Regions from separate parts of the Shewanella sp. YQ_9 genome, predicted to be linked through region 3. Evidence: predicted binding sites of a transcription regulator. Region 3 holds the regulator's gene; each other region holds the start of a gene.
What was found. The regulator LexA, encoded in region 3, represses DNA repair genes until DNA is damaged. The targets are predictions, from matches to a motif close to TACTGTATNNNNATACAGTA.
Positions count from the first base shown of each region.

Region 1: the regulator LexA is predicted to act here: its motif matches at 3,349-3,368, upstream of recN (DNA repair protein RecN).
Region 2: the regulator LexA is predicted to act here: its motif matches at 3,257-3,276, upstream of dinB (DNA polymerase IV).

Region 1 is NZ_JBICJO010000077.1:113,012-123,017, forward strand. It holds gene ACF8D4_RS22135 (hypothetical protein) at 1-67, shown strand, start outside; gene ACF8D4_RS22140 (hypothetical protein) at 641-1,087, opposite strand; gene ACF8D4_RS22145 (hypothetical protein) at 1,213-1,413, opposite strand; gene recN (DNA repair protein RecN) at 1,672-3,333, opposite strand; gene ACF8D4_RS22155 (AEC family transporter) at 3,439-4,392, opposite strand; gene ACF8D4_RS22160 (LysR family transcriptional regulator) at 4,615-5,517, shown strand; gene ACF8D4_RS22165 (PstS family phosphate ABC transporter substrate-binding protein) at 5,566-6,537, opposite strand; gene phoR (phosphate regulon sensor histidine kinase PhoR) at 6,909-8,210, opposite strand; gene phoB (phosphate regulon transcriptional regulator PhoB) at 8,285-8,974, opposite strand; gene ACF8D4_RS22180 (porin) at 9,480-10,006, opposite strand, start outside.
Region 2 is NZ_JBICJO010000026.1:225,299-235,304, forward strand. It holds gene ACF8D4_RS08205 (FG-GAP-like repeat-containing protein) at 1-1,548, opposite strand, end outside; gene dinB (DNA polymerase IV) at 2,130-3,206, opposite strand; gene ACF8D4_RS08215 (methyl-accepting chemotaxis protein) at 3,361-5,367, opposite strand; gene bfr (bacterioferritin) at 5,616-6,083, opposite strand; gene bfr (bacterioferritin) at 6,094-6,567, opposite strand; gene ACF8D4_RS08230 (GGDEF domain-containing protein) at 6,729-7,709, opposite strand; gene nqrM ((Na+)-NQR maturation NqrM) at 7,814-8,038, opposite strand; gene ACF8D4_RS08240 (FAD:protein FMN transferase) at 8,055-9,086, opposite strand; gene nqrF (NADH:ubiquinone reductase (Na(+)-transporting) subunit F) at 9,149-10,006, opposite strand, start outside.
Region 3 is NZ_JBICJO010000020.1:133,844-143,849, forward strand. It holds gene ACF8D4_RS06165 (TonB-dependent siderophore receptor) at 1-706, opposite strand, end outside; tRNA gene ACF8D4_RS06170 (tRNA-Gly) at 873-946, opposite strand; gene mtr (tryptophan permease) at 1,045-2,292, opposite strand; gene plsB (glycerol-3-phosphate 1-O-acyltransferase PlsB) at 2,292-4,718, opposite strand; gene lexA (transcriptional repressor LexA) at 4,984-5,604, shown strand; gene ACF8D4_RS06190 (cell division inhibitor SulA) at 5,601-6,092, shown strand; partial or broken gene coxB (cytochrome c oxidase subunit II) at 6,561-7,682, shown strand; gene ctaD (cytochrome c oxidase subunit I) at 7,701-9,311, shown strand; gene ACF8D4_RS06205 (cytochrome c oxidase assembly protein) at 9,313-9,876, shown strand; gene ACF8D4_RS06210 (cytochrome c oxidase subunit 3) at 9,873-10,006, shown strand, end outside.

The sequences.
Region 1 (10,006 bases), on a different contig from region 3:
AAAAAGATATGAAAAGCTATTTGATCTTATGGCAAATAGCCTTGTAATTCCAAAAATGTATAAATAGCAGCTAACAATCGCATGCATTCGGGGCATTAAGTCATAGAGATTTTATCCAAAATTAAAATGTTAGGACTAACGACCTTACTCTAAAAGCATCCTTAATAGTGCAGCCTGCAACTTATTCAATAAGTCAAAGACAACTTGTGGAATTATGTGACAAAGAATAAATATAGCTATACACATCCAAAAATGCTTATATAGTGATTTACAATTTCAGTTCATGAGGGCCATGTTGGGCTCCCATACATCTAGGTTACTATTGCACTTTAATTCCCTGGAAACTGTTGATTGATACACCTTTGCCGTTCTGAAAATCATGACCACATAACTTCCTTGCGCAAGGAGTAATGATATTTGATATAGTTTATCCTCAGTCAACTGCTGATCACTCATGTTGATGCTCACTTATATCTTTAGCGAAATAAAGCGTACCACTTTTAGCAGTTGGCTGTCTCTAACTGAGACACCAAGCATGTCGTATTTATTAACTCACCCCCGCTATATAACTGTTATCGCATCCCATCTTAATATGTAAGCAATATTTCTGCTCTCGCGTTAACTAAGCATTACTACCACTCTATTTACGATAAGAGCTCAGTAATTTCATTTCAGGCACTGAAAAGAAGTGTGACACCCCATTAACGTCTAAAAAAACATTATCCATGACAATACGAAGCCCATATTTCCTCACCACATTGCGACATATAACATCTCGTTTAAAACAATCTCTTTTTAAATTGGCTTTAAAACCTCTCCATACAAAAAAACATATAACCAATAAAGCCCCACCACCTAATTTTATAAATTCAACATTGAATATATCAGAAAGAAGAGCATCATCCCCTCTAAAAAAGACCTCAGCCCACATTAATAAAAATACAGCACCAACCCACACACACATTCTTTCTCTATTGATATTCTTAACACAAGATTCACTCAAGGCATTAACGTTGAAAACACATTCGCTAATATTCTCAACGTCATCACGCCCCAATGGCTTACTAAGGTATTGATTAATATCCATAACCAACTCAAATAGTTACTAGAAACTCAAATTTATTATACTTTCCAACATTATCACAAAAACAGACTTTAGTATTCAGTTTAAAACCATGAAATTTAGATGACCATAAGCAGTACTATTACTCCTTAAGATGGTTCACGCACACTCAGAGACCCCAGCTTGGCCAGCTCGGGGGCGCTGTTGATGAACTCCACAATATCACGCGCCAGTGGCAGCACCTCGTTGCTCTGATAGACATCGTTGGTTTTAAGCGGGTCACCAAGCCCTGCAGCGCCCTGTGGAATAATCCCCGCCATCCCGGCCGGAAAGCGGTTGGCCGTCAACACATCCTAAGCGCTGATGTTCTTGGCGCTGGCAAATTGATCTTTGGAAGAAAAGTCGCCGATGGGGATCACCTGGATCCCCTTCTCTTTGCCATCCGGAATGTTGATAAAAAATATTACGAAAGTTACCCGCCCCTTGCTGCGAGCCAGGGCGCTTCCTATCGCCGGTCCTGATCACTGAGCTTGGGATCTGACACGTACAACAGGTGGCCCATGTGGGCGCCGTTCTTGAATTAACTGACTTGTTAACTGCCTTGAAGCTTAACTACTCAGCAGCTCGCGGGCGTTGGCCAGGGTATTGCTGGTGATGGTATCGCCGCCAAGCAACCGAGCCAGCTCCTGTACCCGCTGCTCTTTATCCAGTGCCACCATGGAGGTTTCAGTACCACTGCCCTTGGCATGTTTGGCAACAAACATATGCTGATGGCCGTTACCTGCCACCTGCGGCAGATGAGTCACACACAATACCTGGGTCGATTCTCCCAGGGTGCGCAACATGCGGCCCACCACGGCAGCCGTTGGTCCGGAAATCCCCACGTCCACCTCGTCAAAAATCAGTGTCGGGGTTGCCACCTTACGGGCGGTTATTACCTGAATACCCAGGCCGATACGGGAAAGCTCGCCCCCAGAGGCCACCTTGGCCAGACTCTGCAGTGGCTGCCCCGGGTTGGTGGTCACCAGAAACTCAACCCTGTCACTGCCGTTGACCGACATCTGCTCAGGGCTGAACTCCACCGCTATGCTGAACTTGCCCTTGGGCATATTGAGTTCATGGATGGAAGCCGTGACCAACTTGTCCAACTCTTTGGCATAGCGGCTGCGGCTCTGACTGAGTTTTTGCGCCTGGGTCAGGTAATTCTGTTTGCTGGCTTCCAATTGCTGCTCTATCTCTTCGAGCTTCTGCTCATCTGAGTCGAGGCTACCCAGTTCGGTCAGCAACTGCTGATGGTGTTGATACAACTCTGAGGGCATCACCTGATGCTTGCGCGCCAATTGCATCGCCTTGGAAAGTCGCGCCTCCAGCATGGCAAAGTGTTCAGGGTCCAACTCGAGCTTGTCCAGATAGCGCTGTAGTTCGCTGCTGCTTTCCTGCACCTGGATCAGGGCATCGTTGAGCATACCGCCAACATTGGCCAGCTCAGAATCGACACTCTCCAGCTCGGCGCTGATATGCACTGCCCGGTTCAGCAATGACTCTATGTTGGCCTCTTCGCCCTCACTGAGCAGCATCAAGGCCAACTGACAGGACTCGATCAGCGCCGTGCTGTTGGCCAGGCGCTTGTGCTCCTGCTCTATCTCGGCAAACTCATGCTCCCCGAGAGCAAAGTCGTTGAGTTCTTCCACCTGATAACTGAGTAACTGCTTGCGGGCAATTCTCTCCTGCTGCGACAGCACCAGTTGCCGCAGTTCCTGCTCGATTTGGCGATAACGCTGATAGGCACTGCTGACACCATCGAGCAACAGCTTATGATTGGCATAGCTGTCCAGCAGGTAAAGTTGCTGCTCTGTCTTGAGCATGGCGTGATGGGCATGCTGGCCGTGGATCCCCACCAGCAATGGCCCCAATGCCTTGAGCTGAGTCAACGGCACAGGGTTACCATTGATATAGGCGCGGGAGCGGCCATCGCTGCCAATGGTGCGCCGGAGAATACATTCATCTTCGAGTTCGAGATCATTATCTTCCAGCCAACGCTTGGCCAGAGGAACATCCGCCAAAGAGAAACGGGCACTGACTTCCGTCTTGCTGGCACCGGGACGCACGCTGGCGGCATCGGCCCGATTGCCGAGACAAAGCCCCAGGGCATCGATGGCAATGGATTTACCCGCCCCGGTCTCGCCGGTAATACTGGTCATTCCCGGACGGAAGTCCAGCTCCAGAAAACGCACTATGGCAAAGTTATTGATGCTGAGTTGGCAAAGCATAATGAATTCCCAAAACACTGTATTGATAAACAGTATATACTGATTTTTTATACAGTAAATATCTGTCGATTAATTATTCCCTGTGTTCTTCCCGGCCCCGAAATACTAGACGGCCCATGCCGCTATCAAAGGCAAACTGATAAAGGTGATCAGCGTGCCCACTAATATCCCCTGAGCACTAACCCCGGCCTTGGTGTCATAACGCTGCGCCAGTAAGTATACACTCGCTGCCGTAGGCAGGGCCGCAAGAATGACCCCCATCTGCAGATTGGTGCCGCTGATCCCCATGGCTTTCAATAATAGATAAGCCAGCAGAGGTTGCAGTAGCAGTTTGCAGGCGTTGATGCCAAAGAGCTCGGCCAACTGCCAAGGCCCAGGTAAGCGGGTGGCGCCACGAACCCGAGTCGCCTTGGCCAACACCATGCCGATGGCAAACAGGGCGCATGGACTGGAGGTGGCGCCTATCTGACTTATCATCATCTCTATCCCATCCGGCAGAGCCATACCGGACGCCGAGACGGCAACGCCCAGGGCGCTGCCGATAACAATCGGGTTTTTCGCCAGCGCTTCAACAATTATCAGCAAAGGATGCGCCTTATTTTCTGTATCTCTGGCAAGCTCCAGCGACACCAGTGCCACGGCAAACATCACCACAGACAACAGGCTGGCAATGGCCGCCGCGGCCAGCGCCAGCTGGTTTCCCGGGTAGACTATCATCATCATGGGGATACCGATAAAGGCGGTATTGCCAAAGGTGGCATTCAAGGCGCGAATTGCCCCTACCCCTTGGCCCGCCCTGAAACAGCCGGAAATCAGCAACACCAGCAGGTAGGTCAGCATCATTGCTACGCTGAAACCGACGATGAAATGCCACTGGAAGATCTCCTCGAAAGAAGTTCTTGCCAGCACTATCATCATAATGGCCGGAAAAGCTATGTAGTAAACATATTGATTGAGCGCCGCATCCGTACCATCCGGCAGGATTTTGCTTTTCTGTACCAGTGAACCTGCGAGCATAATGCCAAACACAGAGATCAGCGGAGTAATGATTCCAGTCATACTTCTTCCATTTTGCTGACTTTGGCTGTCGTACTCCCGCCGGGGATCTGCGAAAATGGCGGGGAATTCTGTATCTTGCCTGCCCTTATCAGTACAGCGAAGTAAGTTCGGCAGAGACGCCGGCAAGATACCATAGTCGTTATCCGCCAGCCATTGCGCTATGGTCGTAGAAACCGGCAGACAAGCGTTTTAAACATATCCTTGGCACATTGAGGAACCGCAATGAGTGACAATCAGGCCCCCGAACTGCAACTGCTCTACTTGTTTGTACATCTGGTCAATGCCGGCAGTTTCTCCCAGGCCGCCAAAGTGTTGGATATGCCGGTGGCGACCGTCAGCCGCAAACTGGCCAAGCTGGAGTCTGTGCTGGATAAACAACTGCTGATGCGTACCACCCGCAAACTGAGGTTGACCGAAGAGGGACTGGAGTTATTCCAACGCTATCAGCAGCTGATAGCCCAGTTTGATGCCCTGGCCAGTGGCACCTGCGCCGACAAGCCCGAAGGCACCTTGAGAATTGCCGCCCCCATCTCGATAATCTCTATGATATTCATCGAGACACTGAACGAATTTTGCGAGTGCTACCCGGATATCAAACTGCATATCGCCCAAAGCAATGAGGTGGTGGATCTCATCGACAAAGGCATAGATGTTGCCATAGTTGGCGGCACCCAACCGGACTCCTCCTGGGTCTCCTGCTCTCTCGGGGTATTGGATTATCGCCTGGTGGCTTCCCCCGGGTATCTTCGAAAGGCGCCGGTATTCAATCATCCGCAGCAGCTCAGTCAACACAAGGTGATCAAGGTCTGGCCTCTGTTCAACTGGTCGCTGCGCCATCCTGATGGCGATGCCTTCTATTATGACGGCCCGGCCAACCTGACCCTGACGGATCTCCACGGCGCCATCCGCGCAACCTTGAATGACGGCGGGATTCTTTACGGCCCAGAGCTCTTTTGTAAACAGGAGTTGAAAGACGGGCGGCTACAGGTATTGCTGCCGGAGTGGAAAGGAGAAAAACGGCGTATCTCCCTGCTCTATCATCAACGCAGCCAGCAACCACTCAAGGTGAAGCTCTTTATCGAGTTCATGCAGCAGCGCGCCCCGGCGCTGTTTTCCATGGACTGAAACACAAAAAAGCCCGCGATGCGGGCTTTTCTTCGAAGGGAGTATGTCTTACAGACGGATACCAGCCTTCTCCAGGTCTTTGGCAATCACACTTCTTGGCAGTGCAACATAACCGTCTTTCTCAACCACCTGCTGACCCTGCTTGGACAGGACATAGCGGACAAACTCGCGCTGCATGGGTGACAGCTCTTTGTTTGGATGCTTGTTGATGTAAACGTAGAGGTAGCGTGACAGTGGGTAAGTACCGCTGGCCGCGTTTTCTGGTGTTGCAGCGATATAGTCGTCGCCCTTCTTGGACAGAGCCACGGCTTTAACACCGGCAGTCTTGTAACCTATGCCTGAGTAACCGATAGCGTTCAGCGACTGAGATACAGACTGAACCACTGAGGCGCTGCCTGGCTGCTCGTTCACGTTGGCTTTGAAGTCACCCTTACACAGCGCTTTCTTCTTGAAGTAACCGTAAGTACCGGATACTGAGTTACGGCCGTACAGCTGAATGTCTTTGGCAGACCAGCTTCCGTCCAGACCGGCATCACCCCAGCGAGTGATATCGCTGCCACCACACTTGTGCGTAGAGGAGAAGATAGCATCAACCTGCTCTATGCTCAGGCCCTTGATTGGGTTGTCCTTGTGAACAAAAACCGCCAGGGCATCGATGGCTACACGAATCGCAGTAGGCTTGTAACCATAGTGCTTTTCAAACGCTTCTTCTTCGTTTGGCTTCATCTTGCGGCTCATTGGGCCGAACTGAGAAGTCCCTTCGGTCAGAGCTGGAGGCGCAGTTGAAGAACCGGCAGCCTGGATCTGGATGTTGACGTTAGGGTACATCTGTTTGAATTCTTCCGCCCACAGAGTCATCATGTTGGCCAGAGTGTCAGAGCCGACGGAAGACAAGTTACCGGAAACACCACTTGTTTTCTCGTAGGTTGGCAGTGACTGATCGATAGCAGCCATAGATGCTGCAGAGAATACACCAGCGGCCGTAAGGGTTACCGCGCCGACAAGCTGTTTCAATTTCATTATTTGCTCCAGTTTTTACCGAACTTGGTTTCTAAAACGCAGCCAGTATCAATTGCCACAATGACAAGTCTATGACTTAAAAATGACAGTTGCATGACAAGCCAAAATAAATACGCTGTAACTGGGTATCGAAAATAACGGACTGAAAATAACGGCCAGCCACGCCTTGAAGCCATTTCGGCATAAAGGACTCTCGATTGACAATGTCGCCCCAACAGTTTCCTTGGATATACTAAAGCCTTTGCTTAATCATGACCGTGAGATTGCCATTTGCCACAGGCTTGAAAAAGAGTGCACAAAGCCTACCTCTTCCCGCTAGACAGCAAAAAGGAGCCAAAGGCTCCTTAATAGGGTTAATGCAGTCAAACGCGTCAGGAAGCTTGCTGCTCCAGAAGATGCTGCGGGATCACAAAGCTGAAGGTACTGCCCTTGCCCAGCTCACTGGCCACCTTGAGTTCGCTGTGGTGATGACTGAGGGCGTGTTTCACTATCGCCAGTCCCAGACCACTGCCACCGGTTTGCCGCGAGCGGGCACTGTCGACCCGATAGAAGCGTTCGGTCAGGCGACTGATATGCTGCGGTGCAATCCCTTCACCGCTGTCTTTAACACTGAACATGGCGCCGGTTGCCACCCGTTGCCAGCGCACCTCAATACTGCCGCCCGGTTCAGTGTAGCGTATGGCGTTGGACAACAGATTGGAGCATGCACTGCGCAGCTGCAACTCATTGCCATGGGTATTGAGCCCAGGTTCGGCATAGAAGCTCAGTTGGTAGCGACCACGGGAGAGCGCTTCACCCTCCTCTTTTAAGGTGGTCATCAACTGCTTCATATCCACTGTGTGTTCCAGGTTGATATCTGCGGCATCTTCAATCCGCGACAACGCCAACAGCTGCTCCACCATGGACTGCATCCTGCCTGTCTGCTGCTGCATCAGCTCCAGCGCCTTGACATTGGGTGAGTCGGGTTCGGCCATGCTCTGCATCATCTCAAGATACCCCTGCAGCACAGTGAGCGGTGTCTTCAGCTCATGGGAGACGTTGGCAACAAACTCCTTGCGCATCCCCTCGAGTTGCCTAACCCGGGTGATATCCCGAGCAATCAGCAACAGCTGCCTGTCGCCATAGGCCATCAAGCGCACTTCCAGCAGACGCTTATCCGAAACCGGGGACGGCAGCTCCAGCGGCTCCTTGTAATGGCCCTTCTTCAAATAGGCCGAAAAGTCGGGATGCCGGATAAGGTTATCTATTCGCTGACCATTATCCTGCGGCCAGACAAAGCCAAGCAGCAGCTGCGCCAACTTGTTACACCAGAGAATATTGTGCTCTGAATCGAGTACCACGGCCGCATCGGGAAGTGCTTCGGCCCCCTGGCGAAACCTTCCCAACAGCCCGGCCAACTGACTCACCCGCTTGCGGTTTTTGCCCTGCAGGCGATAGATGCCGTTGAACACCCCTTCCCAGCTGCCACTGCCCTGCGGCGGCGTTAAGCGGCGATCGCGCCACAACCAGTAATTGAGCCGGATAAGCTGGCGATAGTGCCAACCCAATAATAGAAAAGCGCCCAGACACAGTACCAAGAGCAACTGACCAAGCAGCAACCCAAGCAGCAAACAAGCCGCCAGGTACAGCATCAAACGGGAAAACAGCCGATAACCCGAATAGGAATCAAACATAGAAAATGCCCAGGCAAAAGGCCGATGGTTGCACAAGATAACGCAAAACCCGGCCCATGCCCATTGTTACCCCGCTAGATACGGGTAGAGAAGCGGTAACCTGCGCCGCGAACCGTTTGGATCAGTTTATCGTGCCCGGACAGCTCCACGGCTTTCCTTAAGCGACGAATATGCACATCCACGGTTCTGTCTTCGACATAGACATTGGTGCCCCAGACATTGTCCAGCAGCTGCTCACGGCTGTAGACCCGTTCCGGGTGAGTCATAAAGAAGTGCAGCAAACGAAACTCGGTCGGCCCCATCTCCAGCACAGAATCCCCCACTGTGACCCTGTGGCTGACAGGATCCAGGGTCAGGCCCTGCACGTCTATGGTTTCTTCCAGCCGGGTTGGTGCGGCGCGTCTGAGAACCGCCTTGATGCGAGCCACCAGCTCCTTGGGGGAAAACGGTTTGGTAATATAGTCATCGGCGCCCACTTCCAGGCCTTTGACCTTGTCCTCTTCCTCGCCGCGGGCGGTGAGCATGATAATAGGGATCTGGCGGGTAAACTCATCTTGCTTCAATCGCTTGGCAAACTGAATACCACTGCCACCGGGAAACATCCAGTCCAGCAGAATAAGATCCGGATAAGGTTCCTTGAGCAGTGCCAACGCAGAGTCAAAGTCCTCGGCGGCACTGGTGGTGTACCCGTGTTGTTCCATAACAAAAGTCAGCATCTCACGGATAGCCAACTCATCTTCTACTATTAAAATCCTTGCAGTCATAACGGTTTCTGTCAGTGAATTTCCACGTGGCCATTATTGGACAGTTTTATTACAAAATTATGAAAAGGGCCGACTCTGACACCTTTAACGCCGCTATTTTGTCACAATTTTCCCGATTAAACACTTGAAACTGGAATGAAAAGCTTACCAAAGAGCCATTATTGACCGCCACGAGCAACAATCTCACTGCAGCTAAATTTAGATTACAAGTCTACAACAAACAATAAGTTAGCCTTAACTTAACCAAGTGCTGCCGCGGCTCCCTGTTAGGCCAGGCGCGAATTATCTTTCAGGTACACGGCACTGACACAATTTCCAGACTACTGTTTTCACACTGCAGGAACGCGCCCAAGAGCCGTTCGGCTGAGCTCGCAGGATTCATCCGCAAAGGCCGAAGGCAAAGCCAACAGCAGCGCGACAAAGAGCTACCTCAATACGCCTCCTACCTACAAACAGTGCAAACAAAAAGGAGGCCCAAGGCCTCCTTCGCTGCAGCTGTGGTCGTTTAGAACTTGTGTTCCAGACCAACACCTATGTACTTGTCATCATCGTCCATATCTTCCATGGAGCGATTGGTGTAGAAGGCAAACAGCTTGGTAGGCTTACCCAGCTTGTAGTCGGCACCGATAGACCAGGAATCACCCTTGTCTTCCATGTCCTGCCACTGACCTTTGAGGGTCACTGCGTCAATCTTGTAAGCCGCACTCAGCAGGTAACCGTTCTTGCTGTCACCGTCCACTGACTTTTCTTCCTGCTGGTACATACCGCCCAGGATGAAGTTGGCCAGCTTGGCCTGTACTGTGGCGCGCAGAACATCGTAGCCCTTAACTTCAGAGTCGTAGGCAACAGAGGCGAATACTGCGCTCTTTTTCAGATCCTTGTCACCGTACATGGCAGCAACAGAGAAACCATCTTCACCGTCTTGTGACTTGGCGGCTTCGGCAGCGTAAGTGGCACCAACTTTAAAACCACCGAATGAAGGCGACAGGTAAGTCACTGTTTGCTCAATACGGTTTTCACCCTTGAACAGGC
Region 2 (10,006 bases), on a different contig from region 3:
GAAGCTATAAAGACTTTGCGCCGCAGCAAAACTTCCATTTCCCAAGTTGCGATACCACTTGATGGCGCCACCATCAATGAAGATGATGTCCTCCAATGCATCACCATTGACATCGGCAACCAGCGCCTTACCTTCAAGCCCGATAGCCTTAAGCCCCAAATCCTTGAGCGTGTAATTCACCACACGCTCAATATCCTCACATAGTTGAGTACCGCCGCCATTAGGCTCACACACTGTGTGCTGATAGCTGGAGGGTTTAAAGGACAGAATTTGCCAATTGGCGGTTTCACTGTTGGCCACCAGCAAGTCTCGCTGGCCATCACCATCATAGTCTATAGTTTGGGCATAAGCCGCCTTACCGGCACCGGTCGAGGCCATCGCCTGTTCAATACCCGACTGAATACCACGCTTGTACCAACGCCCGTCCCGTACATAAACGATATCTGATAAACCGTCACCGTCCATATCAAAAAACTTGGCGGTGTCGTTGTTACCGGACGGAATACTCAACGCCCGTCTGCCGGAAAAGGGCTGATAAGCAGGGCCAGCAGACGCACTCGCCTGTCTGTCCCACTCAAAGGTTATCGGTGTACTGCAGTCGGTTTGGGTTTGACCAATACAGGCTTTAACCTGCTCAAGGTAATCATGCTTATCACTGGAAGTCGCCTTGTGATACGTCAGGTAATAGGTTTTGTCGACTTCGTCATCCAGCCTCACCTCAATCTTTTGCAGTTGCTGCTTTATCGCAACAGAGGTGCCATAGGAATAACCATACTTAGGGTAACTGAGGGGGGTATAGATAAATCTGACCTGATTATAGGGAGCCTCACCATTGCTGTGCCCGGCATAATCGATGCTTTTCAGGTATTGCTCACCAGCGGTGTTTTCATAGTGATAACTAATGTAGTTACCTACGGAGTCCTCAATGGCCTTCAGACTCCAATGATAAATCACATCACTGTTGTTTTGAGATACGGACCGATAACCATCTCCGGATGATGAGGTGCCATTCACATCCAGAAACTGCTTCCCGGAAACCTCATCCACATCGCCATAGAAATAGGTGTCTCCCGATTTGGTTTCAACCTTGAAGGCCGCTGGACCGCCGCCAGGCGCCTGGCCAATCACAGTCACCACAGAGGCATCATCCAGCTCCTTACGGTACTCGGCGCCATTTAGACTATGGGTTCCGGCGGTTAAAACCAGACGAGCACCGTCAAGGCAGTAACTGTCCTTGTTGGTAAGCTCTACACCTTGTAAATAGCCATCCTGTTCAATGGTTTTTGGGCAGCGGCTGATGGCGGAAAGCCCTTGAAGCCCCCACCCCAATCCCATAATGGTTTCTCCGCCACCTGATGAATAACTCAGCTCTACGGCGGGCTTTAACTTGCCTCTGGCTGCGGGTGTATCTATGGGGATGGTATATGTTGCCGCACCTTGCTCACTAACCCGAAAAGAGCCACTTAAAGGGACGCTGGATGAAGCAAATACATTGTTTTGGGTAGCAATAGAGAGCAAAAAAAGGGAAATGGGGAGCCCGTACTTCATATAAAACACTCCATGTTTTAATTATTATCAATAGTCCCAAAAAAAACGGGTTAAGCCAACTTAAAGCAAACTTTTTGTTATCCAAACAACCTACCACAAAAAACTAAACATTAAAATAATTAACTTTTACATTACCAATCTTCAGGTGTTACTCAGAAAGCTCAAAGAGTTAAGAAGGATACAAACAGAAACACTCACCAAGAAAAAGCGAAAATTCAAAGAATATTTCCCATCAAGCAAGTTAAATGCTTCTTATAAAACCATCACCACATCAAATCGATTTAAAACTTATTACAAAGATCTCAAAACGTAACTAAGTAGAGCCCATTCACTCTAATATAGAAATCTATTAAAAATAGATTTTGGTTTTTTAGAATTTGAAATTCGCAGAAATTCAACAGAAAGCTTGTATCGAGCTTATAATTACGTATATACAGTAAGACTTACACTGCGACAGTGGCAAGGTATCGCCAGCTATGCTTGTGAGTCGGAATACGCTGAAAACCTGCTATAAAGAGCCCATATGGAACAGAAATGGAGCTTGTTTATCCCCTCGCTGAGTGCAAACCATCAATTGGGGATTAGAAAGCCAGATCCAACTGCTGCAGAGCTTCCTCTGCCGGTGAGTGGCTATCATCCTGGCTGACCAGCCCGGCAGCCACCCCCAGCAGACGGATGCCTCGGCCGTTAGCTCTTTGCAATGCCTGGGTCAGCAAGTCATCCAGCAGGCGCACAGATAACTCACTCGAGCGGGTTTCTATAGTGGTCTGTTTAAAGTCACTGAACTTGAGTTTGACCACCAGCTTATGAATTTGCCTGTCTTTGGCTCCGCGCTCCAGACGGCGGGCCAACTCCTGCACCAACTGTGGCATTACCTGGCGACACTGGGCCAGGGTATGAATATCCTCTGCCAGCGTGGTTTCTACCCCAACAGACTTGCGCTCTCGGTTGATGGTCAGTTCACGCTCGTCTATCCCCTGAGCCCTTTCATAAAGCAAGGTACCAAACTTTCCAAACCGCTGTTGTAACTTGGTCAGCGGCACCTTTTGCACATCCGCGCAGGTATGCAGCCCCATATCGGCCAGCTTCTGGGCGGTGACCTTACCGACGCCGGGGATCTTGATAAGCGGCAGGTTTTTTACAAACTCGGGCAGTGCCTGTGGCGTGACCACATACTGGCCGTTGGGCTTGTTGAGATCCGATGCCACCTTGGCGAGAAACTTGACCGGGGCGATACCTGCCGAGGCCGTCAGGCCGGTTTCCGCCAGGATATCGGCGCGAATAGCCTCGGCAATGAGGGTGGCCGAGCCTTGGTATAGTGAGCTATCGGATACATCCAGGTAGGCTTCATCCAGCGACAGAGGTTCAATCAGTGAGGTATAGCGGGCGAAGATGGCCCGTATCTCTGCCGAGACTTCCTTATAAACAGACATGCGCCCGGGGATCAGCAGCAGATCCGGGCAAAGCTTTAACGCATAGGCCGAGGCCATGGCAGAGCGAACGCCAAATTTACGCGCCTCATAATTGCAGGTGCTTATCACCCCGCGTCTGTCACTGCTGCCGCCGACGGCCAGAGGTCGGCCACGATATTCTGGAAAATCACGCATCTCCACCGCGGCAAAATAGCAGTCCATGTCGATATGTATGATCTTTCTCAAGCTTGCTTTCCGGATCTCAAAGGGCTCGGTCGAGCCGGACACAAACAGAGTACTGTATAAAAACACAGTTAACAAGCCAGGATAACGAAAAAGCAGATCAATCGAGAGCAAAAAAGGAGAGCCAAAGCTCTCCTTAATGGATTTAAAGCTCGTCTTAATCGATGCGGAACTGACCTATGTTAAGCCCCAGAGCCGTGGCCAACTGTTGGAATGCCTGTATCTGATGTGACAGCTCTTCGCTGGCGCTCAGGGATTCATCGGAGCGGCCACGAACATTTTCAATGTTGCAGGCCACTTCTTCGGCCACCACAGCCTGCTGGCCTATCGCCGCAGTGATCTCCATGGTTTGCAGCTGGATGGCATCCACTGCCGCGGTTATTTCTGTCAGTGCCCGCTCCACTTCCAGAGTCAGGCTTTGGCCCTGGTTGGCCTCCCTGACTCCGGCTTCCATCACCTGTTCGGCTTGTTGTGCCTGTTGCTGCAGAGTCTGGATAATGCCCTGAATATTGGTCGTGGAGTCCTGAGTGCGGGATGCCAGGGTGCGCACCTCATCGGCCACAACCGCAAAGCCCCTTCCCTGCTCGCCGGCGCGGGCCGCTTCAATGGCGGCGTTGAGTGCCAGCAGATTGGTTTGCTCGGCAATGGCGCGGATCACACTGAGCACCTCGCCTATCTCCTCTGAGCTGCTTCTGAGCGCCCGAATAACCCCCGCAGCCTGGTTGACCTGAGTAGAAAGTGAGTGCATTCCCTGACTGGCCTGCTGCACCACATCTGCGCCGTTTCTTGACTGCAACAGCGCCGTCTCGGCAAACTCGGCGGCTCGTTGGGCGCTGGTCGCCATCTCCTGGCTTGTGTGGGCCATTTCGGTAGCGGCTGTGGCCACTGAGGCAATTTCCTGTTTCTGGGCGCTGACAGAGGCCAGTGCGTTGTCACACACTTCAGCCGCGGCGGCAACCCCATTATCCACCCGACCACTGAGCTCACGGGTTTCCAGCAACAGACTCTGCACCTTGGCGGCGAAACGGTTGAATGCGGCGCCGAGACGCCCAAGTTCATCGGCGCGGTTGATTTCAATCCGGCGTGACAAGTCGCCCTCACCCTCGGCGATATCTTCCATGGTGTGCAGCAGGCTATTGAGATTACGCCGAAACGGCAACATCATCAGGAAAACGGTTAACGCCACCAGTAAAATAATCCCCACTGAGACCAAGCTGGTTTGCCAAAGGCTTTGCTTCACAGGTGCCTGAAACACTTCATTGGGCAACATGAACCCCAAATACCAGCGCACTTTGGGATAGTCACCGCGAATGGCAATGTAGCTCACCCGCTGCAACTCTCCCTGATAAGTGACTTCGGCAATACCGGCATCCCGGGTTTGCATTTCACGTTTCAGTTCACTAAAACCCTGATTGTCGCCGCTGAGATTGTCAATAACGGCCGCATCAGAGCCGGCGGGAAACCCCTGGTTAAAACCCGGGAAGTAAACCAGCTTTCCCTGCTCCGTCATCAAAAACGCCTGGCCTTCGCCCCGGTATTTGATTGGCGCCAGCAGGTTTTTACCTATGGTATCGATGAGAATATCCATACCGCCTATGCCTATCAGGCGACCATTGGCATCCTTGACTACAGTCTTGACCGTGGCCGAGATTGAGCCGTCGTTGGCATCCACTGCCGGGTCGCCGACAAACAAACCATTTTTGTCTATCGCTTCCTGCCACCAGGGACGTTTGTTGGTGTAGTAGTCGGGATCGCCATCGTAACGGCCATTGAGATCAAAGTACTCGAAGGTATTGGCCGAGCCGAAGAACACCGACTTGATCTCCTTGTCCTGCTCGGAGAAAAAGTGGAAGTAATCCACCAGCTGTTGATAGCCGGGATCGAGGCTGAGATCTGAGCCACGGCTATGGTATTTGGCAAACCAGTTATTGATGGCAGGGTTAGCAAAGACAGAGTGAATAATCTGCCCCTTGGCGTAGAAGTAATTGCCTATTTCATTGGCCTTGAGGGTGATCAGCGCCGATATGTCCTGATCTATGCGGGCACGGGTATCGTCGCTGCTACTCTTTACCATCACGGCGGCCACTATAGACAACAACAACGCCAGGGCACCGACGATAGCCAATACAAGTTGCAAACTGAGAGAACGTCTTATCTGCTCCATTGCGAGTCCTATTTGTTATATTTTTATTTAAGGAAACCAGCAATGTATCAGAATCTGTTAACAATTTTGAATACTAAATGACAAGAAACAATATAATTTTCTATGTAAACAATCCCCTGCACCAAACCGAAGCAATTCAGTGCCTTATTGCCCAATTTAAGTACATTCAAATTTAATTCAGGCTCAATGCAGCACCAGATAGCAAAAGAGCCGCAATAGCGGCTCCTGTCGGGACAGCTTTGATACCGTTACATCTTGGACTGGATGTAATTCTGTAGCCCAACCTTGTCGATAAGGCCCAGCTGTTTCTCCAGCCAATACATGTGGTCGTCTTCGGTTTCTTCCAGCAATAGCTCCAACAACTCCCGGCTCTGATAGTCCTTGAGTTGCTCACACAAGGTGATGGCTTCTCTCAAGTTAGCGGCAACCTTATATTCATATTGCAAGTCGTTGTGCAGCATCTCCTGCACATTCTTGCCTATGGTGAGGGCGTCGCGACTGGCAACATCCGGAGTGCCTTCCAGAAACAGTATCCGTGCAATCAACTTGGCGGCATGCTCTCTTTCATCGTCCGACTCATGCTTGATCCGCTCATAGAGCTCATTCAGCCCCCAGTCTTCATACATATGGGCATGCACGAAGTACTGATCCATTGCCGACAGTTCCCCGGTCAGCAGCTTGTTGAGCACATCTATGACTTGCTGATGGCCTTTCATACCTGTCTCCTTATTCTTTCTCAATCTGTGACTGCAGATAGTTAGCCAGTCCGGTCAGGCTTATCAGCTCAAACTGAGCTTCCAGCCAATCCAGGTGTTCCTCTTCATCTTCCAGCAGATCCTCGAGGATATCGCGACTGACATAATCACGCTCAGTCTCACACAGGGCAATGGCATCTCGCAGCACTGTCAGTTGCTCTTCCAGCATCTGTTTGTCACAGGCCAGCATCTCTTCGCTGTGTTCACCTATGCGTAACTTGTCCAACTGTTGCAAGTTGGGCAGGCCTTCGAGAAACAACACCCGCTCGATAAGCTTGTCGGCGTGCTTCATATCCTGAATCGATTTCTTGTAGGCTTTGTGGTTGAGTCCTTCCAGGCCCCAGTTCTTGAACATGCGGGCATGAAGGAAGTACTGATTGATGGCTGTCAGCTCACAGGTCAACACCTTGTTGAGCTGGGACACCACTTTGGGATGACCTTTCATTATCTCGTCCTTTAGCTTTGATTAAACTTGATCCAAGTCAATGTTTCCAGCCTAGCCCAAAGCGGGACGCATTACAAATTAACCTTTAATTTCACAAACTTACAAAAGATAACCATTATCATTTTAACTAAGGTTAGCAAGCTGCTTTTAAGCACAAGTGATTAAAAAAGCTCGATATCATCTTCTATCTGTGGCCCCTGGAGCTTGCCTTCTTCCAACAGTTGCCCATAAAACGCCACTTGGTTGCGACCATTGCCTTTGACAAAATACAGTGCGTTGTCGGCCTGATTGAGCAAGGTTCCGGGCTCAACCCGGGGATCTATTCCCACAATGCCCATAGAGATGCGGATCCCGCCCAACCGCTCCTGCTGCAATTTGGCCAGCCTGTGGGTAAACTCCTGACACAACTTAAGCAAGGCACTGCGGGTACGCGGCGCCGGCAGGATAACAAACTCATCACCGCCAAAACGGAACATGAGATCCTGAGGGTTAAACACCTGCTTCATCAGCGCCGAAACCTGCAACAGGACTTCATCGCCATAGAGGTGGCCGAAGGTATCGTTGATTTTCTTGAAGTAGTCTATATCGAAGATGCAAATCCACAGCTTGAGCTCCTCTTCGGCGTCCATACTCGCCTGTTCCTGCTTGAGTTCACAGGCAATTTCCACCGAACTGTATAACTGTGGCAAAAAGGCTTTGCGGTTCAATAGATTGGTAAGGCTGTCGGTTTCACTCTCTACCACTATGTGGAAATAGTTCTCATAGACTTTGGCAAAACCTCTGAGCAAAACCATATCTTGCTCAGTCAATAAAGGCGCGCTGACCAAGAGCACCTTGGTGAGTTTATCGTTGATGATGATGGGAACTGCCAACTCTTGGTGCAGACCGTTGGAGAAACAGATCTCCCTTTGCTGTTCGATACAGAGTTTGACCGATACAGCCAAGGTGGCGCCGTTAACATTGCGCTGACCATCCAGGCCACCCTTACGCTTGGTAAGCTTATCCACATCCAGGATACACACCTCATCAATGCTGAGCATTTGCGATACTGTGGACACCAGGCTCTCGGCCAGCGAATCCAACTGCCGCTGCTCGGTCAACTGTACCACTGAATCGAGAATAGCTTCCGGCTCCCTGCTCATCGGTATATCTCCTCTACAGAGCGCTTGTCCATGCCACAGAGTGTAGTACAGCAGGAATTAACGGGCGGAGCGGACGAAAAAAAGGCCTCCGAAGAGGCCCTTTTTCAAATAATTCTATCTTTGGTTAAACGCTCGCGCCGGGCTTCTTCAGCCGCTTCACGGGCCTTGCGTTTATCGCAGGGCTCATCACAGTCGCAGGCCTTTTCTATACCCAAAACCCCGAGGCCACCACAGCTGCCCTGTACCGCCTTGCGCTTGATTAAATAACCCACAGACATCAGCAGGAAAAACGCCAGCAGAATCACAAAGGCCGCAATAAAAGTACTCATAAAGGCTCCAATTACTCTAGTGGACGAAGGCTTTAAACGCAGAGCTATAGTATACCTTAAACCCTTCGTCCTGTTTTTCAATCAGCATGATGGCCAGCTTTTCCTTTTCGGCCAAGGCCAGCGAGGCTTCTGTGCCCATCACCATCATGGCAGTGGCAAAACCATCGGCCGTCATACACTCAGGGTGCAACACAGTGACAGAGGCCAGTCTGTGCTCTACCGGAAAGCCACTGCGTGGGTCGATAATATGAGTGAAGCGCTGTCCGTCCTCCTCATAGTAGTTGCGATAGTCGCCCGAGGTAGCCATGGCCATGGTGCCCGGCTCTATCACCTGTTGCACCGCCCGGCCATTATCCGCCGGCTGCTCTATCGCCACCCGCCAGGGTTTGCCATCGTCTTTGGTTCCCTTGACGCTGATCTCACCGCCAATCTCCACCAGATAACCTTTGGGCTGATACTTATCCAGCAAACGAGCCACTTTATCGACCCCGAATCCTTTGGCTATGGATGACAAGTCCACATAGACGCTGGACTGACTCTTGCTGAGCAGGTCCCCTTCTATCTGAATGGCATCTATCCCCATTCGCGCCTTGGCCTCGGCTATCTGCTCGGCAGAAGGCACTTCCAGAGGCCGTTTGTCCGGGCCAAAACCCCACAGGTTGACCAAGGGCCCCAGGGTGATATCGAGCGCGCCGTCAGTGAGCTGATATAACCTGATACCTTCACGGATATTGGTAATGGTATCGGCTGAAACTGTCAAACTCTGGCCTTGCTTGAGCTGATTGAAACGCGAAAGCTCGGAGTCGGGTCTGTAGGTCGACATCTGGTCGTTCACCTGCTCCAGTGCCATATCGATTTCTGCCTGCAACAACTGGGCATCCGGCAAACTTTTGCTGTTAACCACCTTAATATGATAAGTGGTGCCCATGGTACTGCCGGAGAGCGCAATCACTTCATCCTGACTGCTGCAACCAGAAACAAAAAAGGCCAATCCCATAAGGACCAGCCAATTTGCCAGCGTTGTAAACTTAGCGGTCTTGAACTGCATACTATGAATTTCCCTTACAAACTGGCACTGCCAAAAGGCAGTGCCAGGGAATGAACTAATGCTTAGCCACCGAAGTCATCCAGGAGGATGTTTTCATCTTCAACGCCAAGATCTTTCAGCATAGCAATTACCGCTGCGTTCATCATTGGAGGTCCACACATGTAGAACTCACAATCTTCAGGGGCGTCGTGCGACTTGAGATAGTTCTCATAAAGCACGTTGTGAATGAAGCCTGTGTAGCCATCCCAGTTATCCTCAGGCTGAGGATCGGACAGGGCCACATGCCAGACAAAGTTATCATTCTCAGCCGCCAGGCCATCGAAATCTTCAACATAGAACATTTCGCGCTTGGAACGGGCACCGTACCAGAAGCTCATCTTACGCTTGGACTTAAGACGCTTGAGCTGGTCGAAGATATGAGAACGCATAGGCGCCATACCTGCACCACCACCGATAAAGACCATTTCAGCATCGGTATCTTTGGCAAAGAACTCACCGAATGGGCCGGAGATAGTGACTTTATCACCTGGCTTGAGACTCCAGATGTAAGACGACATCTTACCACAAGGCAGACTCAGATTCCGTGGTGGAGGTGTGGCAATCCGCACGTTCAGCATGATAATGCCAAACTCTTCCGGATAGTTGGCCATAGAGTATGCACGAATGGTTTCTTCATCAACCTTGGATTCCAGGTTGAAGAAGCCAAAGTGTTCCCAGTCACCACGATACTCTGCTGGAATATCGAAGTCTTTGTACTTCACATGGTGAGCAGGGGCTTCAATCTGAATATAACCACCGGCACGGAAAGGTACAGACTCACCATCAGGGATCTGCAGCTTAAGCTCTTTAATGAAGGTCGCCTTGTTATCGTTGGAGATAACAGTACATTCCCACTTCTTGATGCCGAAGATCTCTTCGTC
Region 3 (10,006 bases):
GGGTCAACATGGCTTTGTCACTCAGCTCGAAAGTGACGGATGGTGCAATAAAGACTCTATCCTGGCCATCGACATAATCCGTCTCATTGGCACCTTCCCGGTAGGTCAGCCCCAAACGACCATAGATATTGCCTTCTTCATTCAGCACTTGGTTGAGATCAGCATTCACTTCCCGATAGTCGTTGCTGCCAAGGCGTAAATCCAGATTGCCAAAGTCGCTACCGGTTGGCCTCTTGGTGACCAGGTTCACCATACCGGCTATGGCTCCCGAACCATAGAGGGTGGATGACGGGCCCTTCATCACTTCCAAGGTTTCCAGGTTGGATTGCTCGACGTTGGCCCCCAAGCCGTTATCATTCAGCCTGAGACCATCCAGATAGATCTCTTTCGAAGCATCGAAACCGCGGATCCGGAAATAGTCATATCCCTTGTAATAACCACCAGGTTGCACCCCGGCAACGTTCTTAAGCGAATCCTGCAGTAACACGGCGCCCTGCTCGTCGAGGAAATTCTTCGACAATATCTGAATGTTCTGCGGTGCCTTGAGCAGATTGAAATCACCCTTGGTAGTGGATGGGGAGGTGGCCTTTGTGGTCACGATAATCCTTTCGATACTGGTATCGGCGGCTTCCTCTGCACTCACTGCACTTGCCGACATCAGTGCCACAGTCAGCCCCGAGAGTATCGGTAAGCTGGATCTGGACATGGATTGAGATTTCCTTGGTTGAATGAATCAGCGCACGATACTAACACCAATGATAACGATTTGCGTTAACTTTAATTGGACAAACGTCAGTTAAGTGTAAAGTCGCCAAAAGGCTCACAAAGATACAAAAAGTAACAAAGGTAATCACAAGAAGGATGGGCGATTTTGGAGCGGGTGATGGGAATCGAACCCACGTATGCAGCTTGGGAAGCTGCCGTTCTACCATTGAACTACACCCGCACGAAATACTCGGCGTGGACGGTATAAATTACTGACTTTTATAGTCTTGTCAAGGTGGGGCTCTCTCATTCCCTTGAAAAAGAGAGCCGCTCCTCACTTCAGGAATACTTGGGTAACATGCCGGCCATGGCCAACAGATGGCAGGCGGCCGTCAGCACCCCAAACAGCACTACTATCGCTATCAAAGGCGTACCACCCGGTACGCGAAAACCCGGGTTATCGGCAAACTGTTGCCTTGAGCGCCAAGCCATCAAGGCCGGCACTATTACAGCCCAAACCGTGGCCGCCAAGGCAGCGAAGCCGATGGCTACCAGGAAACCATCTGGAAACAGCATACCTAGCAGAGTCGGAGGCAGAAAAGTCACCAGGGCGGTCTTGACCCTGCCGCTGCGACTGTCGTCAAAACCAAACAGATCTGCCAGATAGTCAAACAAGCCCAAGGTTACCCCAAGGAATGAAGACGCCACGGCCAGATTGGCAAACAGGGTGAGCATGGTGTTGAGCAGCGAGTTATCCATCACCTTGGACAAGGCGCCAACCAACACCCCCATATTGCCGCCCTGGGCAATAATGGCGCCGAATTCACCGCGGGAAATATTACCCATGGTTGCCACCAGCCAACACAGGTAGATAGCCAAGGCGATAAAGGTACCAACAAAAATCGCCTTGATTATGGTGCCCGGCTGTTTGCCGTAGTATTTCACCAGAGACGGCACATTGCCGTGATAACCAAAACTGGCCAGGCCGAAAGGAATGGCCGCCCACAGATATGAGCCATAGCTGCTCTCACCATTAGGTAGCAGTAGCTTACTGGTATCAACGCCGATCAACAGATTGCCTATCGCCAGAAAGAAGCTGATGATCATCCCTCCCAACATTATGGTAGTGATCCGATCCACGGCCTTGGTGCTGATAAGCACCACCAGCGCCAGCACCAGTGCAAACACCAAGGCGGCAAAACTCTGCGGCAGGCTGATATCCATACCTTCCAGGCTATGATTGACTATGGAGCCGCCACCACTGATATAGGCGTAAGTGAGAATATAGAGCACGAAGGTTATCGAAGCGCCGTTAAGCACCCGCCAAAACTGCCCCAGGGTCTCCTTGGTGAGGGTGTCAAAACTGGCGCCGGGTTCAAAATGCAGGTTGGTTTCCAGCAGCAGCAGCCCGGACATGAACATGCAAAACCACACCCCCAGCAGCATAAGCACAGAGTAGCCAAACCACATGCCGGCGCCTTCTACCGGCAGGGAAAACATCCCGGCACCGACTGTGGTCCCGGCGATGATCATGGCGCCGCCCAGCAAAGACGCCTTGGCAGGCGCCGCATTCATATGATTGGCCATCAGGCCTCCTGTTCGGCGGCGACGCTGTCGACTATGGTTTGCTTGACCTGTGGACGCAGCAGCTGGTTGGCATAATCCCGGGTTCGTTCTATATCATGGCGGGTATCTTCCTTGGTGAGATACCCCAGCTCTTTGAGCTTGATACTCAAGATGCCGTAGAGTTTCTTGTCGTAAAACTCGGGGGCCGTAATCCCATGCAGCGCGCCCAGACGACTGGCCAATTTATGGCTTTCGCGCTCCAAATCGCCACGCTCAATACCTGGGTGAGCGGCCAGTAAGTTAAAGATGATGGCGTAGCGCTGCAGGGTTTCGCTCATGGTTTCGGCCAACAGCGCCAGCGGGTTTATCCCGGCTTCCAGCACCCGGAAACCATTGGCTTCTTCGGCGACCAAACCTTTGGCAATGAAACGATCCAGCAGCTGATCGGCATAGGCACTGACATCAGCCTTACCCATAAACAGCTCGGCCTGCAGCAGAGGGTAGAAATCCTCAAGCACCGCCTGCATCTGAGCGCGGCGGCACTGCTCCAGGCGCACCAGGCAGCTGGCCAGCAAAGAAGGCACCATAAACAGGTGAATGATGTTGTTGCGATAGTAAGTCATGGTTACCGCAATCGACTCGTCGATTGAGATGATATCGCCCAGTTCATCTTCCTGAACCGTGAACTTATTCAGCTCCAGACCTTGTTGCAGCAACTGCTTACCGTCGCCCTCAGCTACAGAAGTATACTGGGTATATGGCACTTCCTTGAGCAGATCCAGATACAAGTCCAACTGACGTTCCAACTGGCTTCGCTCCAGCGCATTCTGCTCTGATGACAAGAGTACCAGGCTGGTAAGAGTCACGGCGCTGGCTGCGGCGGCATCGTTGATATGAGTCATCACCCTATTGGCCAGAGTATTAACCGCCGGGGTCAGCCAGCTGGGTTTCTGCTCAGGATCGGCCGCCACTTCTTCGCGCCAGTTGGGCGCCGCTTCACTGAGGAAATTCTGCAGCGTCACAGGCTCACCAAAGTTCACATAACCCTGACCGAAATTGCCCAGCTTACGCAAGGCGCCAACCACCTGCCAAACAGATTCTTTCTGCTTCTTCTTGCCGCTGAGTTCTTTGTGGTAAGTGGCCACTTCCATGACATGGTCGTAGCCCAGGTACACGGGCACCAGAGTCACCGGCCGTTCAATGCCTCGCAGCACAGAGTTGACTGTCATCGCCAGCATTCCTGTCTTGGGTGACAACAGCCGCCCGGTACGGGAGCGGCCACCTTCGGTGAAGTATTCAACCGAATAGCCTTTGGCAAACAGCTGATCCAGATACTCGCGGAACACAGCGGTATAGAGCTTGTTACCGTTGAAGCTGCGGCGGATGAAGAAAGCACCACCACGGCGGAACATGGGCCCGGCGGGCCAGAAGTTCAAGTTGATACCGGCGGCTATGTGGGGCGGAACCATACCCTGAAAATAGAGAATATAGGAGAGCAGCAGGTAATCCATATGACTGCGGTGGCAAGGCACATAAACTATCTCATGGCCATCGTGGTGCAGCTGGCGTATCTGCTCGGCGCCCTTGATGTTGATCCCCTTGTAGAGCTTGTTCCACAACCAGGTGAGGATCCGCTCGGCAATACGCACCAGGCTGTCTGAATAGTGGGCGGCAATCTCATCGAGATATTCTTCCGCCATCTCCCGGGCTCTGGCCTCGGGGATCTTCTTGGCAGCGGCCTCTTCTTTAATCGCCTTTTTCAGCGTTTCCGAGCGCAGCAACTCATTGAACAGAGCCTGACGGTTGGGCAGCACGGGTCCTGTCATCACCTTGCGTTGCCGGCGGAAATGTACCCTGGCCACCCGTGACAACTTATGGGCAATAGCCTTGTCGGTCCCATGTTCATCGGCCATCAGCCGCAACGACACGGCATTGGAAAACTGCACAAAGTTGTCGCGCCCCAGGAACAGGATCATCAGAAACTTGCGCAGCCAAGTGGGATTTTCCCGCTCAAATACGGCGGCACGCATGCTGTCATCTTCCTTACCCGGAGTGCGGCCCCAATAGAGGCTCACTGGCACCAATTGAATATCCAGTTGTGGATTGGCCTGATGCAGGTTCAGCAGAGAAGTGAAACAGCTGAGAAATGGCTTGTTGCTCTTGCGCTTGCCGAATAGGGGCTTGGCTCCTTCCAGGCAGACGACTCGGGGAACGGTAATATCATCAACCTTGAGTGCCTCATAAGGACAAGGCAAACCAAACTTACGGGTGACTTCCGCCAATGCCGCAATATCACTGACAGATTCCGTCTTCATTACATAGGCCATCGGCTTGGCCGGATCCAGGTTCAAATCGGCGAAAGGATCCTGAGGCACCACAGTGGTATGCACCAGCTTGCTTTGGAGCCAGCGAAGAGATTTAAACCAGAATGAATCTTGTTTGGACATGTTTTTTCAGTGTCTGAGCCACAATCAATAGCCCAATAGAATACCAGAATTTCCTGAACCTTAGCTAGGGAAGGTGCGAACCGGCCCCGGCAGTTCCTCTGGCCAATGCCTTGAACTCCCCATGCTGCATCAGACAAGCCGTTAAAACCAAAGCACCGAATGGCTTACTTATCCGCTCCCTAAAAGTTTCAATTTTGGTTAATACTTGCACTGACAAAAATACTGTATATACTGACAGGTACTGTATGAAAAAACAGGAATCACCATGAGACCACTGACACCGCGCCAGGCACAGATTCTGGAACTGATTAAACGCAATATAGCCGACACCGGCATGCCGCCAACCCGGGCCGAAATTGCCACCCGGCTGGGCTTCAAGAGCGCCAATGCCGCCGAGGAACACCTCAAGGCATTGGCCAAGAAAGGCTGTATTGAGATCATGCCAGGCACCTCTCGTGGTATTCGCCTGCCTCATGATGAACAAGCGGAGTCAGAAACAGGCTTGCCCCTGATTGGTCAGGTTGCCGCCGGTGAACCCATACTGGCTCAGGAACACGTTGAGCAGTATTACCAGGTCGACCCTGGCATGTTCCACCCCAATGCCGACTTTCTGCTACGGGTACGCGGCGACAGCATGAAGAACATAGGTATTCTCGAAGGTGATCTCCTGGCGGTTCACAAGGTACAGGAAGCCCGTAACGGTCAAGTCGTGGTGGCCAGGGTTGAAGACGATGTAACTGTGAAACGCTTTGAAAAGAAAGGTAATGTGGTTTATCTACATGCCGAGAACGAGGCTTACTCCCCAATCAAAGTCGACCTGACTTTCCAGCCATTGACCATTGAAGGACTGGCGGTAGGGATAATACGCAATGGAGACTGGCTATGAGCATAATGACTGGCAACGCCCCAAGACACCCAGGCCTGTGGACAGACACCGGTATTGCCGGCAATCAGCCTTGGCAACATACCGGTATCTCCAGCTTGGCCAGCCATAGCCAGGGACGTCAGGAATTATTGCGCCTCTGCCCTCAATTGGCGCAATTGAGTCAACAGGGACGCTGGATAGTCTTGATTAACGCCCCGGCCAGCATAGGTTACAAAGAAACCTTAGCAAGGGCCGGTGTCAGAATGGATAGAGTACTCTTGGTGCGCACCAAGGATGAAGTAGAAGCCTTGTGGGCAACGGAAAGAGCCCTGACCAACGGCACCTCCAGTGCAGTGATCAGTTGGATAGACAGCCTGGATGCCCGTGATAACCGCCGATTGCAGCTGGTCGCCCGTAACGCCAGAGCCATGGGCATAGTGTTGGAAACGGGACAGCAGGCGAAAGAGGTGGATAACCACCTCAACGAACTTACCCACTCCATCCATTGATTGTGTTTAAAGGCCATCCCTGGGATGGCCTTTTTTCTGTGCCTTTTTGGTGCAATGCCTTCCCCTGTCAATCGGCGGCAAACCGCGCAGCTCTGCTACTCACACAGAATTCACCTCTGGATTAACAGACGCTTTTTTTTCATATAGTTAGAAAACATCGTGATCTTGATCAATATTTAATCTACAAGTAATGTAAGAACAACGATTGTGTTATCTCCATGCAATTCGTCGTAGGTTGACCGCCCCATTTCGATTCATAGCGAGTGGTGCCGTCGCCGGAAATGCTGAGTATATTCAGCGGTAAGTGCAACAGTGGTCACCACCTGTATACCTAGAGCTAAGTGAAACCGCCGCCGCACTTTGAAGTCATCGTTGCTTTTTTGGGAACTGAAGAGTTTGCATAGAGCAAAGACTTACTGTGTGACTCTTCTTTGTAGTTGCGAATGCAATTGACAGAGGAGATGTCTTGTGAAGCAATGGCTGTGTGTTTTGCTGACCTTGTTGTGCGTCAGCTTGTTGTCTCCAGGCGCTCAGGCAGATATGCCCTTGAATATGACTCAAGGGGTAACTGAGATCAGTGGCAAGGTGTATCACCTGCACATGATCATTCTTTATATCTGTTGCGCCATAGGTTTGGTCGTATTCGGCGTGATGATCTACGCCATGATCAACCATAGGAAGTCCAAAGGGGCAGTCGCGTCCCAATTCCATGAAAGTACCAAGGTAGAAATTGCCTGGACGCTTATCCCCTTTTTAATCCTGATCCTGATGGCAATCCCCGCAACCAAAACGCTGATTGCCATGGAAGATCCCAGTGATGCCGACTTGACGGTCAAGATCACCGGCTCGCAATGGAAATGGCACTACAGCTATTTCGGCGAAGACATCGACTTCTTCAGCATATTGGCAACGCCGAGATCCCAGATAGAAGGCCAGGAAGCCAAGGGCGAGCACTACTTACTTGAAGTCGACAAGCCTTTGGTATTGCCCATCAATCGCAAAGTCCGATTCCTGATGACCTCAGATGATGTGATCCACTCCTGGTGGGTGCCCGCCTTTGCCGTCAAAAAAGACGCCAATCCCGGTTTTATTAACGAAGCCTGGACCCGGGTGGACAAACCGGGGATCTACCGCGGCCAATGTGCCGAGCTTTGCGGTAAAGACCACGGCTTTATGCCGATTGTGGTGAAGGTACTGGCAGAAGATGAGTTTGACGCCTGGATGGCGGAGCAGAAACAAGCCGCGGCTACGGCCGCCGAAGAAGCTCAGGCGGCCCTCAGTGAGACCATGAGCCATGATGAGGCCATGGCGCTTGGCGAACAGATCTATATGGCGCGTTGCGCCGCCTGTCATCAGCCCAACGGCGCCGGACTTCAAGGGGTGTTCCCGGCGCTCAAGGGCAGTGCTATTGCCATAGGCCCAATGGCTGCCCATCTGGACATAGTGATCCATGGCAAGACAGGCACCGCCATGCAGGCCTTCGGCAAACAGATAACCGCCAAGGAACTGGCTGCTGTGGTGACCTATGAGCGTAATGCCTGGGGCAATAATACAGGCGACACAGTGCAAGCCGCCGACGTCAATAACCACGGGCAGTAGGGGGAGAAGATGAACTCATTCAGTCAAGATGCCGAAGCCGGCGTTCAGGAAATCGCTGAACAGGAACACCAGCATCATCACGCCCCCAAGGGGATCATGCGCTGGTTGCTGACCACCAACCATAAAGACATAGGCACACTCTATCTCTGGTTCAGCTTCATCATGTTCCTGATAGGGGGCGCCATGGCCATGGTGATCCGTGCTGAGCTATTCCAGCCCGGATTGCAACTGGTCGAACCCAACTTCTTTAACCAAATGACCACAGTTCATGGCCTTATCATGGTTTTTGGCGCCGTGATGCCGGCCTTTACCGGTCTGGCCAACTGGTTGATCCCCATGATGATAGGTGCGCCGGATATGGCGCTGCCGCGGATGAACAACTGGAGCTTCTGGATTTTGCCCTTCGCCTTCCTGATCCTGCTTAGCTCATTGTTTATGGAAGGTGGCGGCCCCAATTTTGGCTGGACCTTCTATGCCCCATTGTCGACAACTTATAGCGCCGACAGTACAGCCTTGTTTGTTTTTTCAATACATATCATGGGGATAAGCTCAATTATGGGGGCTATCAACGTGATAGTCACCATAGTGAATCTGCGCGCACCTGGCATGAACTGGATGAAGCTGCCCCTGTTCGTCTGGACCTGGCTTATCACCGCCTTCCTTCTGATAGCCGTTATGCCTGTATTAGCCGGGGCTGTGACCATGGTACTCACAGACAAATTCTTCGGCACCAGCTTCTTCGATGCCGCCGGCGGCGGAGATCCTGTGATGTTCCAGCATATTTTCTGGTTCTTCGGCCACCCCGAGGTGTACATAATGATATTGCCGTCATTCGGCATCATCTCGGCCATCATTCCGGCATTCAGTCGCAAGCCTTTGTTTGGCTACGCCTCAATGGTCTACGCCACCGCCAGCATCGCGATCCTCTCCTTCCTGGTGTGGGCACATCACATGTTCACCACAGGTATGCCTGTCTTTGCCGAACTCTTCTTTATGTACTGCACCATGCTGATTGCCGTGCCAACCGGGGTCAAGGTATTCAACTGGGTTGCCACCATGTGGCGGGGATCCATCAGCTTTGAAGCCCCTATGATGTTCGCTTGTGCCTTTATTATTCTCTTCACCATAGGCGGCTTCTCCGGCCTGATGTTGGCAATCACCCCAGCCGACTTCCAATACCATGACACTTACTTTGTGGTTGCCCATTTTCATTATGTGCTGGTCACCGGCGCCATCTTCTCCATCATGGCCGCCGCCTATTACTGGCTACCCAAGTGGACCGGGCATATGTACAGCGAGACCTTGGCCAAGTGGCATTTCTGGTGCTCGGTCATTTCGGTCAATGTGTTGTTCTTCCCGATGCATTTCCTCGGGCTGGCCGGTATGCCCAGACGCATCCCCGACTACTCGGTGCAGTTTGCCGATGTCAATCAGATTGTCTCCATTGGCGGTTTTGCCTTTGGCCTGTCACAGCTGATATTTCTGGTACTGGTGATCAAGTGTATTCGTGGTGGCGCCCAGGCTCCGGCCAAACCTTGGGAAGGAGCCCAGGGGCTTGAGTGGACACTCCCAAGTCCGGCGCCTTATCACACCTTCAGCACTCCGCCGGAGATTAAGTGATATGACAGACTCCCGTCCTGACAACCGTAAACTGGTACGCCTGCTGCTACTTGGCGCCGTAGCCATGTTCGGCTTCGGCTTTGCCCTGGTGCCGCTCTATGATGTGCTTTGTCAGCAGTTGGGGATCAATGGCAAGACCAACACCAGCGCCGCCACTTATAGTGCCCAAGTGGATAACAGCCGCTTGGTCACTGTGGAGTTTATCTCTCAGGTGGCCAAGGGAATGCCGTGGGAGTTCAAGCCGGAAGTGACCCGTATCAAGGTGCATCCCGGCCAGTTGACCCATACCCGCTTTCTGGCCCGCAACCTGTCACACCAATACAAGATAGGTCAGGCGATCCCTTCCGTTTCACCGGGACAAGGCGCCGCCTACTTCAATAAAACCGAGTGCTTCTGTTTCAATCAGCAGCCGCTGGCTGCCGATGCCAGTGCCGAGCTGCCGCTGGTGTTTTACGTGGATCCGGACCTGCCGGACTCCATCAGCACTCTGACCCTCTCTTACACCCTCTATGACATCACGGATAGACAGATATCCGATGCCCTGGAGCAAGGAGCAGCGAAATGACCAGTAAACATGAACACTATTATGTTCCGGCTCAAAGCGCCTGGCCGATTGTCGGCGCATTGGGGCTTTTCCTTATCGCCTATGGTGCCGGTACTTATGTATCCCAGCTCAAGTCTGACGGTGGCCATGG